2 linked regions of the Methylobacillus flagellatus KT genome follow. The protein of the gene in region 2 interacts with the protein of the main gene of each other region in a pairwise test. Links are inferred from orthologs where the notes say so. Each region holds a gene or a part of one and is shown on either strand. Other genes may lie near its edges.

The links. Proteins that work in one complex are often made in the same cells at the same time.
Region 1: the proteins of MFLA_RS03120 (region 2) and MFLA_RS11040 interact in binary tests that used the Escherichia coli proteins (3 or more experiments, as listed by UniProt). The link is inferred for Methylobacillus flagellatus KT from one-to-one orthologs.

What each region holds. Positions count from the first base shown.
Region 1 is NC_007947.1:2,306,829-2,312,492, forward strand. The notes cover bases 2,759-5,664. They hold MFLA_RS11040 (glutamate-5-semialdehyde dehydrogenase), read left to right. Parts: upstream 2,759-3,534; coding sequence 3,535-4,794; downstream 4,795-5,664. Other genes in these bases: holA (DNA polymerase III subunit delta), read left to right, coding at 2,759-3,526; nadD (nicotinate-nucleotide adenylyltransferase), read left to right, coding at 4,833-5,507; bioD (dethiobiotin synthase), read right to left, coding at 5,517-5,664. Outside these bases: leuS (leucine--tRNA ligase), read left to right, coding at 1-1,970; LPS assembly lipoprotein LptE, read left to right, coding at 1,974-2,513; more of holA, read left to right, coding at 2,510-2,758. UniProt on the Escherichia coli protein: Catalyzes the NADPH-dependent reduction of L-glutamate 5-phosphate into L-glutamate 5-semialdehyde and phosphate. The product spontaneously undergoes cyclization to form 1-pyrroline-5-carboxylate.
Region 2 is NC_007947.1:639,695-646,291, forward strand. The notes cover bases 1-2,843. They hold MFLA_RS03120 (sulfate/molybdate ABC transporter ATP-binding protein), read right to left. Parts: upstream 2,041-2,843; coding sequence 961-2,040; downstream 1-960. Other genes in these bases: MFLA_RS03115 (EAL domain-containing protein), read left to right, coding at 1-915; cysW (sulfate ABC transporter permease subunit CysW), read right to left, coding at 2,076-2,843. Also shown: more of cysW, read right to left, coding at 2,844-2,972; sulfate ABC transporter permease subunit CysT, read right to left, coding at 2,986-3,825; MFLA_RS03135 (EAL domain-containing protein), read right to left, coding at 3,949-4,554; MFLA_RS15035 (hypothetical protein), read right to left, coding at 4,539-4,832; MFLA_RS03140 (sulfate ABC transporter substrate-binding protein), read right to left, coding at 4,843-5,832; serine O-acetyltransferase EpsC, read left to right, coding at 6,188-6,597. UniProt on the Escherichia coli protein: Part of the ABC transporter complex CysAWTP involved in sulfate/thiosulfate import. Responsible for energy coupling to the transport system.

The DNA of each region.
Region 1 (5,664 bases), 1.7 Mb from region 2 along the record:
ATCAGACCGTGCTCGCCAATGAGCAGGTGATCGATGGACGTGGCTGGCGCTCGGGCGCGCTGGTCGAGAAGCGCGATATCCCGCAATACTTCATGAAGATCACTGCCTATGCGGAAGAACTGCTGGCTGACCTCGACAAACTCGACGGCTGGCCTGAGCAGGTCAAGACCATGCAGCGCAACTGGATCGGCAAGAGCTACGGTTGCGAGGTGGAGTTTCCGCTGGCTGTCGGCAACGGTACGCTCAAGGTCTATACCACCCGTCCCGATACGCTGATGGGCGCCACCTATGTTGCCATTGCGGCAGAACACGCATTGGCGACGCAGGCCGCCAAGGACAATCCTGCCCTGCAAGCCTTCATCGAGGAATGCAAGCGGGGCAGCGTGGCGGAAGCCGACCTTGCCACCGCCGAGAAAAAAGGCATGAATTCTGGCCTGTTCGTACTGCATCCAATCACCGGAGAAAAACTGCCGGTCTGGGTCGCCAACTACGTATTGATCAGCTATGGCGAAGGCGCCGTCATGGCCGTGCCCGCGCACGACGAACGCGATTTCGAGTTTGCCAGCAAGTATAAGTTGCCGATCAAGGCGGTGATCAAGCCAGCTCACGGGGAGCTTGAATTGCCATTGCAGGCAGCTTATACCGAGCACGGCATCCTGTTCGACTCGGGCGATTTCAACGGCTTGGATTTCAGCCAGGCCAGTGACGCCATCGCCGCAGCATTGGCTGCCAAGAACCTGGGCAAGAGGCGGACGCAATATCGCCTGCGCGACTGGGGCATCTCGCGCCAGCGCTATTGGGGTTGCCCAATTCCCATCGTGCATTGCCCAAGCTGCGGCGAAGTGCCGGTGCCTGCGGAGCAATTGCCCGTCGTCCTGCCGGAAGACGTGGTCATGGATGGCGTCGGCTCTCCAATCAAGAAAGATCCGGCTTTTTACGAAACCACCTGCCCGAGCTGCGGCGAAAAAGCGACGCGCGAGACCGATACCATGGATACCTTTGTCGAATCATCCTGGTACTTCGCGCGCTACGCCAGCTTTGATGCCCATAGCAGCATGGTGGACGAGCGTGCCAACTACTGGCTGCCAGTCGACCAATATATTGGCGGCATCGAACACGCTATCCTGCATTTGCTATACGCACGCTTCTTCAACAAGCTCATGCGCGATGTCGGCCTGGTCCGGCATGATGAGCCATTCACCAAGCTGCTCACCCAGGGCATGGTATTGAAGGACGGCAGCAAAATGTCGAAGTCCAAGGGCAATACGGTCGACCCGCAGGAACTCATCGACAATTACGGCGCAGACACCGCCCGCCTGTTCATGATGTTCGCGGCACCGCCCGAGCAAAGCCTGGAGTGGTCCGATGCCGGCGTAGAGGGGGCACATCGTTTCCTCAAGCGCGTGTGGACCGCTGTCGCCAACCACGTCGAATCCGGCATCGTGGCGGCATTCACCATGGGCGACCTTTCAGCCGAGCTCAAGGCTTTCCGCCGCCAGCTGCACCAGACCATCGAAAAAGTGACTGATGACTATGGGCGCCGCCATGCGTTCAATACCGCCATTGCAGCAGTGATGGAGCTCATGAATGCCTATGCCAAGATCGAAGGCCATGACGCGACGACGCGCGCCATCCGCCAGGAGGCACTGGAAAATATCATATTGCTGCTTTCGCCCATTGTGCCTCACATTTGCCATGCACTCTGGCAGGCGCTACGCCCGGGCACCCAGCTCCTCGACACCCGCTGGCCGGTTGCCAACAAGGCCGCCATGGTGCAGGATGAAATCGAGCTGGTGCTACAGGTCAACGGCAAACTGCGAGGCAGCATGACCGTTTCCCGCACACTGGACAAGGCCGCGATCGAAGCCCTGGCTGTGCAGCAGGAATGCATCCAGAAATACCTGGCCGAAGGCAGCGTGCGCAAGATCATCGTCGTGCCTAACAAACTCGTCAACATCGTCGTAGGATAAACCATGTATATGCGCATCGCCCGCTGGATTCTGCTTGCCATGCTCCTGGCGCTCACTGCCTGCGGCTTCAAGATGCGCGGCGTGGCTGACCTCAAGTTCAATACCTTGTTCATTCAGGGGCCGACCATTTCCATCTCCAAGCCATTCAAACGCTCGCTGACGGTGAATGGCGTCAAGATCGTCAGTTCGCCGGACCAGGCCGACCTGCTCCTTGAAATCATGAGCGAGTCGCAGGAACAGCGCATTCTTTCTTTGAGCGGCCGCGGCCTGGTGCGCGAATTCGAGCTTTTCTATACCGTGAATTTCCGTGTGCGCGATCCCTCCAGTGAAACCTGGGGCGATGTGCAGACTATCAGGGGCCGGCGTGAGATCACTTATGACGATGCGCAGTTGCTCGCCAAACAGCTTGAGCAGGAGCGGCTCTACAATGACATGAAGGATGATGCTGTGCGCGAATTGCTGCGCCGCCTCATGGTCATCAAACCGGCCAAAGGCAAGCCGCGCGCACCTGACCTACGCTCGCTGGACGACACCGTGGAATGAGGATCAAGCCGCAGGAGCTGGAGCGGCACCTGGCCCAAGGCCTGGCACCGCTTTATGTCCTCATGGGCGATGAGCCCCTGGCCCAGCGCGAGAGCCTGGATGCCATCCGTGCTGCCGCGCGGGCCGCAGGCTACGACGAACGCACCCGCCTCACTGTGGAGCGCAATTTTAACTGGCAACAAGTGGCAGCCTTCGGTCAATCCATTTCCCTGTTCGCCAGCCGGCGCATCCTCGAGATCGCGGTTCCGTCGGGCAAGCCCGGCGTGGACGGCGGCAAGGCCCTGACCGCACTGGCGGAACACGCCATCCCCGATACAGTGACCATCGTCATCCTGCCCAAGCTAGAGCGCGACGCCAAGAACAGCGCCTGGTTTGCTGCATTGGAAAATCACGGCGTCTCGCTTGCACTCCATGAAGTCGCGCCATCGGCCTTGCCGCAATGGATCGCGAACCGCCTTGCCGGTCAGGGCCAGAATACCGATCAGGAAACGCTGGAATTCCTCGCCCACCAGGTTGAAGGCAACCTGCTCGCCGCACACCAGGAAATCCAGAAACTCGGCCTGCTGTACCCTGAAGGCACGCTGGATGGCAGCAAGGTGCGGGAAGCGGTATTGAATGTTTCGCGCTATGATGCCTTTCAACTGGGCGATGCCGTGCTGAGTGGCGATAGCGAGCATGCGGTGCGCATATTGCATGGCCTGCGCGAGGAAGGCGCACAACCGGTTGCCATCATGAGCGCCCTGGCCTGGGTGTTGCGCGGGCTGGTCAAGGTAAAATATGCTGAAAGCCGCGGCGGCAATCTCAACAGCGCCATGCAGCAAGCCAGGATTTACGGCGAACGGCAAAACCTGGTGAAACGGGCGCTCTCTCGTCTTAGCATGCGCCAGCTTGAGGCTGCGCTGCAAAAACTGGCTGAAATCGACAAAGCCGCCAAAGGCCTGTTGAACCAGGATCCATGGCTGGAAATCTCGCGCCTGTGCTTCGGTCTGGCGCGCATAGGCAGCAGGAAATAGAGGCAGGAATGGAAGACATCAAACACTACATGCAACAGCTCGGCAGCGAAGCCCGCACCGCTTCACGCGCAATGGCGCGCGCCGACACCGAGACCAAAAACAAGGCCTTGCGCGCCATCGCCACCGCCATCCGCCGCGAGCGCGACACATTGCTGGCCGCCAACGCAGCCGACCTGGAAGCAGCGCGCCGTCACGGCCTGGAGCCCGCCATGCTGGACCGCCTCGTGCTGAGCGAAAAAGGCATCGACACCATGGCGGAAGGCTTGGAGCAAATCGCCGGCCTGCCCGACCCTATCGGGGAAATGTCGGACTTCAAATACCGCCCATCCGGCATCCAGATTGGTAAGATGCGCGTGCCCTTGGGCGTGATCGGCATCATCTACGAAGCGCGCCCCAATGTCACTGTCGACGCCGCCGGCCTCTGCATCAAGTCCGGTAATGCCGCCATCCTGCGTGGCGGCTCCGAAGCCATCCAGTGCAACCGCGCCCTGGCCGCCATCGTGCATGAAGGCCTGGCTGCCGCAGCGCTGCCTGCCAGCGCAGTGCAAGTGGTAGCGACGACCGACCGCGCCGCTGTCGGCGAACTCATCACCATGAAGGATTATGTCGACGTCATTGTGCCGCGCGGCGGCAAAGGCCTGATCGAGCGCATCTCCAACGAAGCGCGCATCCCTGTCATCAAACATCTTGATGGCAATTGCCATGTCTATATTGACGAAAGCGCCGACCTCGCCAAGGCATTGCGCATCCTGGAGAACTCCAAGACCCAGCGCCTCGGCACCTGCAACACCGCGGAATCGCTGTTGGTAGCGCGCAGCATTGCGCAAGAAGCGTTGCCACCGCTAACTGCGATGCTGATCAGCAAGGGCGTGGAAATCCGCGGCTGCAGCGAAACCCGCGCGCTGGTGCCGCAGGCCAAGCCTGCCACCGAAGAGGACTACTACACCGAATACCTTGCCGCGATCATCTCGGTGAAGGTGGTTGCGGATGTGGACGAAGCCATCGCCCATATCAATCAGTACTCTTCCCAGCATACCGAGGCCATCGTCACCGAGAACTACACCAACGCGCGCCGCTTCTTGCGCGAAGTGGACTCCAGCAGTGTCATCGTCAACGCTTCCACCCGCTTTGCCGATGGCTTCGAATACGGCCTGGGTGCCGAGATCGGCATTTCCACCGACAAGCTGCATGCCCGCGGTCCGGTCGGTCTCGAAGGATTGACCAGCCTCAAGTACATCGTGCTGGGCGATGGTGAAGTCAGGGCCTGATGCCCTCACACCTGCATTTCACCAGCATGACGCTTGGCATGGCACCTCCAGCAACACCCTTGCCGCTCATCGGCGTGATGGGCGGCACCTTCGATCCCATCCACTTCGGTCACCTGCGCATGGCGCAGGAACTGGCCGAGTCCTTGGGTTTGGCGGAAGTCCGCTTTATCCCCTCCGCCACGCCTCCCCACCGTGAACAGCCCATGACCTCTGCCACGCAACGCGCGGAAATGGTTGCCCTCGCGATTGCCGGCAATCCCTTATTCAAGCTGGATACGCAGGAGCTGGAGCGGCAAGGCTACTCCTATACCATAGACACCCTGCAATTCCTGCACGAAGGATTGCAGGGCAAGGCCAGGCTCTGCCTGCTGATGGGCATGGATGCCTTTGCCGGTATCACCAGCTGGCACCGCTGGCAGGAGCTATTGCAATTCGCGCATATTGTGGTGACCACACGACCTGGCGCGGCATTGCCTTCAAGCAACCTGGTATTGGACGCATTCCTCCAGACGCATATGCTCTCGGACGCACAACAATTGCCTATTCAAGCGGAGCATGGGATATGGGTGCAGGAAATCACCGCGCTGGACATCTCGGCGACCAAGATCCGGGAATCTCTTGCATATGGCTGCACACCGCGCTACTTAGTACCTGACAAGGTATTGGAATTTATTTGCCAGCATGATTTGTACAGCGGCACTTCAAGGTATTGAAATACTTCCTCACTGCCACAATACACTCACAATATCCGTGTCTTCAGCAGTGCTTGCTTGATCCTGCCATGGAATAAACCCTAGATAGATCGAAGGCATACGCTGCTTCAACGTCTGCAGGTTGTCTTCCAGCATCGCCATCCCAGGATCCACTTGG
Region 2 (6,597 bases):
CTGCGTTTTGTGCGTTGTGACGAGAAGTACGCGTTATGTGTTGTTTCCCAGAAGACTGATGGCGGGCTCTTTTCAAGAGAAATCGTCCTGCCGGTGGTGTTGGCCTTGGCTGGGACGTTGTTTGGACTCTTCGCCGGACTGGTGGGCGTGATCCAGCTCCGTCACCAGCAATCGCTGCCGGTAAGGCTGCGTAAAATGCTGAGGGAAAAGAGCCTGGTGTTGCACTACCAGCCACTGCGGGTGTTGAGTTCCGGGAAGCTAGTCGGGGCGGAGGCGTTGGCGCGTTGGCCGCTGCACAATGGATCGTCGGTTTCACCTGATAAATTCATTCCCCTGGCTGAAGAGTTGGGCTTGATGAGTGAGTTGACCCGGCTAGTCGTTGAAAAAGCATTGGCGGAGATGGGCGCACGCCTGAGGGAGGATCCAGGTTTTTATATCAGCATCAATATTACTGCGGCGGATCTTCTGGATCATGATTTCGGCAAAGTGCTGGATGCCTCGGTTAAGCATCATGGGGTGTCGCCTGCGCAGGTAGTGCTCGAAATTACCGAGCGAACCACTTCCGATTATAGCCAGCTCGACGGAGCGATGCGATCACTGAGCCAGAAAGGGTTTAGATTCTATATGGATGACTTCGGGACGGGGTATTCGAATCTCGGCAGCCTTGCGCAGCTACCATTGGATGCCATCAAAGTGGACAAGGTGTTTGTGAAGGCCATTGGCACGGACTCGCCAGTGGCGGAGATGTTCGGACCGATCAGCAAAATTGCGCAGGATCTCCGCGTGAATATCGTTGCCGAAGGGATCGAGACTGCTGAGCAGTCCAGTGGGGTCTTGCAATGGGTGCCTGATGCCATTGGCCAGGGGTGGCTATTGGGGAGGCCGGTTCCTGCCGCCATGTTCCCCGCCAATTAGCATCGTGTTGAATATGGATGCTGGCGGTGCCAGGTTGCCATTCTTCTAGGCCGCGTTGCTGGTATTACCTTCCAGAAACACTTGTACGCTGCGCGGTCTGAGGTAGACATGGCTGCCTTGGTCGATGCCAAGTTCGCGGAAGCGCTCGCGTGTGATCTCGGCCTCGATGATGTCGGCCTCGTTCACGGGTTGCAGTTCCAGTCTTACCAGCGGGCCAGCGGCATGAATATAACTGACAACTGCCTGCAAGGCAGGGTGACCATTTTGCTCGGTATAAATGTCAATGTCGTGTGGGCGTACATAAGCGAGTGCATCGCTGTTTTGAACGGTGTGGTGCTCATTCAGGTTCAGTGCGATGTTGCCGATATGCGCTTGGCCTTGGTCAACCCGGCTGTAGAACTGGTTGACGTTGCCGAGGAATTTGTAGACAAATGGTGAAGCTGGGTTATCGTATACCTCTTGAGGGGAGCCGATTTGTTCGATCTTGCCTTGATTCATGACAACGATCCGATCCGCGACTTCGAGGGCTTCTTCCTGGTCGTGCGTGACGAATACACTGGTGATATGTAATTCGTCATGCAGGCGTCGTAGCCAGCGACGCAAGTCCTTGCGTACCTTGGCATCCAATGCGCCAAACGGCTCGTCCAGCAGCAATACCTTAGGTTCTACAGCGAGCGCGCGGGCGAGTGCAATGCGCTGGCGCTGGCCCCCGGAAAGCTGTGGCGGGTAGCGGTCAGCGAGCCAATCGAGTTGCACCAGGCTCAATAGCTGGTGTACCCGTCGATGGATTTCGGCGTCGCTGGGGCGCGTTTTCTTGGGCCTGACCCGCAGGCCGAACGCGACGTTCTCGAACACGGTCATATGGCGGAACAGCGCGTAATGCTGGAAAACGAAGCCGACCTGGCGTTCACGCACATCGCGATTGGTTGCTTCCTCGCCGTGGAAGTGGATGCTGCCGGAATCAGGCGTCTCCAGGCCGGCGATAATGCGGAGCAGCGTGGTTTTGCCGCATCCTGAAGGGCCGAGCAGGGCAACCAGTTCGCCGCTTGGCACATCCAGACTGACATTCCCCAGTGCTGTAAAGCTGCCGAATTCTTTTTTGATGTTGCGGATTTCAATACTCATGAAGTCATCCTTATGGCAGGTGTGCTGCCAATGCGTTATTGGTCAGAGGCTTTTTCACGCGCAATCGCGCTGCGGCTGCTTTGCCATTCGATATACGACTTGAGCGCCAGTGTGATGAGCGCAAGAAAAGCCAGCAGCGACGCCACGGCAAAAGCCGCCGCATAGTTGTATTCGTTGTAGAGGATTTCCACATGCAGCGGCATGGTGTTGGTGAGTCCTCGAATATGCCCCGACACCACCGACACAGCGCCAAACTCGCCCATTGCGCGGGCATTGGTGAGAATCACTCCATACAGTAGGCCCCATTTGATGTTGGGCAGGGTGATGTGCCAGAGTATCTGCCAGCCTGACGCGCCCAGCACCAAGCCTGCCTCCTCCTCTTCCTTGCCCTGTGCCTGCATGAGGGGGATCAGTTCGCGCGCGATGAACGGGAAGGTAACGAAGATGGTGGCCAGCACTATGCCCGGGAGGGCAAAAATCACCTTGAGGTCATGGTCGATCAGCCATTCGCCGAACCAGCCTTGCAGGCCGAAGATCAGTACATAGATCAAGCCGGCAATGACCGGGGAAACGGCAAACGGCAAGTCGATCAGCGTGATGAGGATGCTTTTTCCCTTGAACTCGAACTTGGCAATCGCCCAGGCTGCTGCAATGCCGAACACCAGGTTGAGCGGTAGCGAAATGGCGGCCGCGATCAGGGTAAGCTTGATCGCGGAGACGGCATCGGGCTCCACCAGAGCGGCAACATAGGTATCAAAGCCCTTGCGCAGTGCCTCGGTGAATACGGCAGCCAGGGGAATAAAGAGGAACAGGCTGAGGAACAGCAGGGACGAGATGATGAGCGCCCAACGGACCCAGGTGGGTTCCGAGGTCGCGCGGCTACGTGCTACCTTGGCATTGTAGTGAGCGAGTTGGGAAACGGTGGTCGACATTATTATGGTGTTCCTATCTCGAGGTGCTGTTGCGGCGGCTGCTCCACCATTGCAGGCCGTTGATGGTGAGCAATAGCAGGAATGAGATAACCAGCATGACCACGGCGACTGCGGTAGCGCCGGTGTAGTCATACTGCTCCAGTTTGGTGATGATGATCAGCGGGGTGATCTCGGAAATCATCGGCATATTGCCTGCAATGAAGATGACGGAGCCATATTCGCCAATCGCGCGGGCAAAGGCGAGTGCGAAGCCGGTGAGCAGGGCAGGCCAGAGCGCAGGAAGGATGATGCGGTGGAAGGTCTGCCAGCGGTTGGCGCCCAGGCTAGCAGCAGCTTCTTCGGCTTCAGCCTCCATATCTTCGAGCACGGGCTGCACGGTGCGTACAACGAATGGCAGTCCGATGAATGTCAGGGCCACCACGACGCCGAGCGGGGTAAATGCCACTTTCAGGCCATAGGGTTCGAGCAGGCTGCCGATCCAGCCATTGGTCGAGTAAACCGCCGTGAATGCGATGCCTGCCACTGCAGTTGGCAAGGCGAACGGCAGGTCAACCAGCGCGTCGACCAATTTTTTTCCGGGAAAAGTGTAACGGGTCAGCACCCAGGCAGTCAGCAGGCCAAAAATGGCATTGATGATGGCAGCGAGCAGGGATGCCCCGAAAGTCAGCTTGTAGGAAGCGACGACCCTGGGTGTCGTGACGGTATGCCAGAATTCACTGAAACTCAGTTCGGTGGTCTTGATGAAGGCGGCAGACAAGGGGATCAAGACGATCAGGCTCAGGTATAGCAGGGTATAGCCAAGAGAAAGATTGAAACCGGGCAGCACGCGGTGCGGTTTATGTTTTTTTGCCATGTTTTAAAGTTAGTGTGTTTGGCGGGAGTAGGGCCGGTGCAATGTAGCAGAAGCCACTGCTAGGCAAAAATAATATGTTTTCATAACGATATACCCCGATGTTATTTCCCCGAGGCTGTGCGATTATGCTACAGCTTGTTTGTTCAGGCGCAGGGGCTTCAATGCTTCGGCAGGCTGTAACTCCTTGGCGGTGACAGGCTTGCCGAGGAAGTGGCCTTGCAGCAATGTGCTGCCCGACTCGATGGCGATTTCCAGGCCGGCCTGCGATTCGATGCCGGTGATGACCGGTTGCGCGCCGATGTCATGTACAAGCTGAATCAGGCGGGGCAGTATCTTGCGTACGCGCGGGTTGCGCTCGGCCTCCTTGATCAAGCTGGTATCCAGCTTCACGAACTCGGGCGAGAGCTTCCACAGCCGCTCCAGATGGGAGTGCTTGCTGCCGAAGTTGTCGATGGCAATACGATAGCCACGCTCCGCGTAGTTCTCAATGGCATCCACCAGCTGGTTTTCGTGCTCGACGACACTTTCCTGTATCTCGATGACCACGCGATTGGTTGGCACGGAGTTCGCATGCAGGATACGCTCGAATACCTTGCCGTGGGCATTGACGCTGATCAGCAGGCTGGGGTGCACATTGAGGAACAGCAAGCCGTTTTCTGCATAGATCTGACGGAAATTGAGCACGTGAAGCGTACGCACGACACGATCGAACTTCACCAGCTTGCCCACTTGCCCAGCAAAGCTGAAGGCGAATTCAGGGCTGATGCCCTGTTGGCCGCCAAGCGATGGCCGGATAAGGCCTCATGCCCGAACAGGTCACCAGCCTCGCTATCGTAGATAGGCTGGAAGGCACTGTTGAGTTGCAAGCCTAGGAAGGTACTGTCGAACTCTCCCGAGGACTGTTCTTCCAGTCCATACTCGTCGAGGTCCAGATAGAGGGATTCCCGCAATTGGGACTTGAGCTGCTCAATGGCAGAAACACTAGGAGCTGTATTCTTTGTCGTCATGGCTGGCTACTTATTTGTTTACGTAGATCTGGTCAAAGGTGCCACCATCGGAAAAATGCGTTTTTTGCGCTTTCTGCCATCCCCCGAATAGTTCATCAACGGTGAATAGCTGCAGTGGCTTGAAGTCTGCCTGGTGGGCTGCCAATACTTCTGCGGAACGAGGGCGCAGGTAATGGCGGGCAGCGATTTCCTGCCCTTCCTGTGAATAGTGGAACTCAAGGTACGCTTGCGCCACCTGGCGCGTCTTGCGCTTGTCCACCACTTTGTCGACCAGGGCAATCGGGTTTTCCGCCAGGATGCTGGAGGATGGGTAGACCACGTCGAAGTTATGGTTGCCCAGTTCCTTCTTGATCAGGAAGACCTCATTTTCGAATGTCAGCAATACGTCGCCAATGCCGCGTTGAACAAACGTCGTGGTGGCGCCGCGGCCACCGGCGTCCAGTACCGGCACATTCTTGAACAGTTTCGTGACGAAATCGCGCGCCTTGGCTTCGTCGCCGCCTTTCTTGATCACGGCGCCCCACGCGGCAAGATAGCTGTAGCGACCATTACCGGAAGTCTTGGGATTGGGGATGACCACCCCGATCCCGGGCTGGACCAGGTCCTCCCAGTCCTTGATGTTCTTGGGGTTGCCCTTGCGCACCAGGAAGACGGTGGTCGACGTGGTAGGCGAGCTGGCATGGGGCAGGCGTTTTTGCCAATCGGCAGGGATGAGTTTGCCGCGCTCGAAGAGGATGTCGATATCGTTGCTCTGGTTCATGGAAATGACGTCTGCCTGCAAGCCGTCCGCCACTGACCTGGCCTGCTTGCTCGAGCCGCCATGAGACTGGTTGATCGTGACGGATTCCCCGGTCTTCTGCTTCCAGTACTGGCTGAAGGCAGGATTGAAGTCTTTGTAGAACTCGCGCGTCACGTCGTAGGAAACGTTCAGCAGCGTGGTGCCGGCATGCGCTAGGCTCGCTGCGACCAACAGGCTGACCGCCAATATTTTGTTCAGCATTAAGACCTCGAGAGGGATTGAGAGATGATGAGGCGCACTATAAAAGACTTATAAAATAATGTAAAAGAATATAGGGGAATATAATTAGGCTTGTCCATTATTTATGAGTGGATTCATTTATATATTTTTTGATTCTATTCATAGAAGTATTTTGAATATGTGATACTCTTCCATTATTGCTGTGTTTGTTGCACCATGATCAACATGGACAGCAAGCCTGCTATGTTGGGATCTGCGTAGGGACATCCTTTCAACACATGTTAGCGTAAGCTGACCGGACAACCGGAAGCCAGCACCTCATGAAAGAGGGGCTGGCTTTTTTATTTTTTACAAGACCAATGTGGGTGGCACCTGAATGAGTCAACTTCGAAACAATGCTGAGCTCGGTGATGAACTGGGGATCAGCCAGATCGTCACTAGCTTGCGCGAAGTCAGGTTAACTGCGTTGGAGCACCGCAACCGGCTGAACCGCCCTCCCAAGCTTCCTGCGCGCAAGGCGCTTGCGGGAGTCGTAGAGGGGTTGGGAGCCGCCTTATTTCCCAACCGCCTTGGTTTGCCGGACCTGCGGGAGGAGGGCATTGATTATTTCGTGGGGCATACGCTGGATGTGGCACTACGGGAACTGGTCGCTCAGGTGCGGCTGGAGTTGAGCTTCATCGCAGAGCTCGATCAGGTCGAGGACCTGAAAGTGCGCGCAACGGCCTTGGTGCGTGAGTTCGCTTCCCAGCTGCCCGCCATCCGGCATTTGCTCGACAGCGACATCCG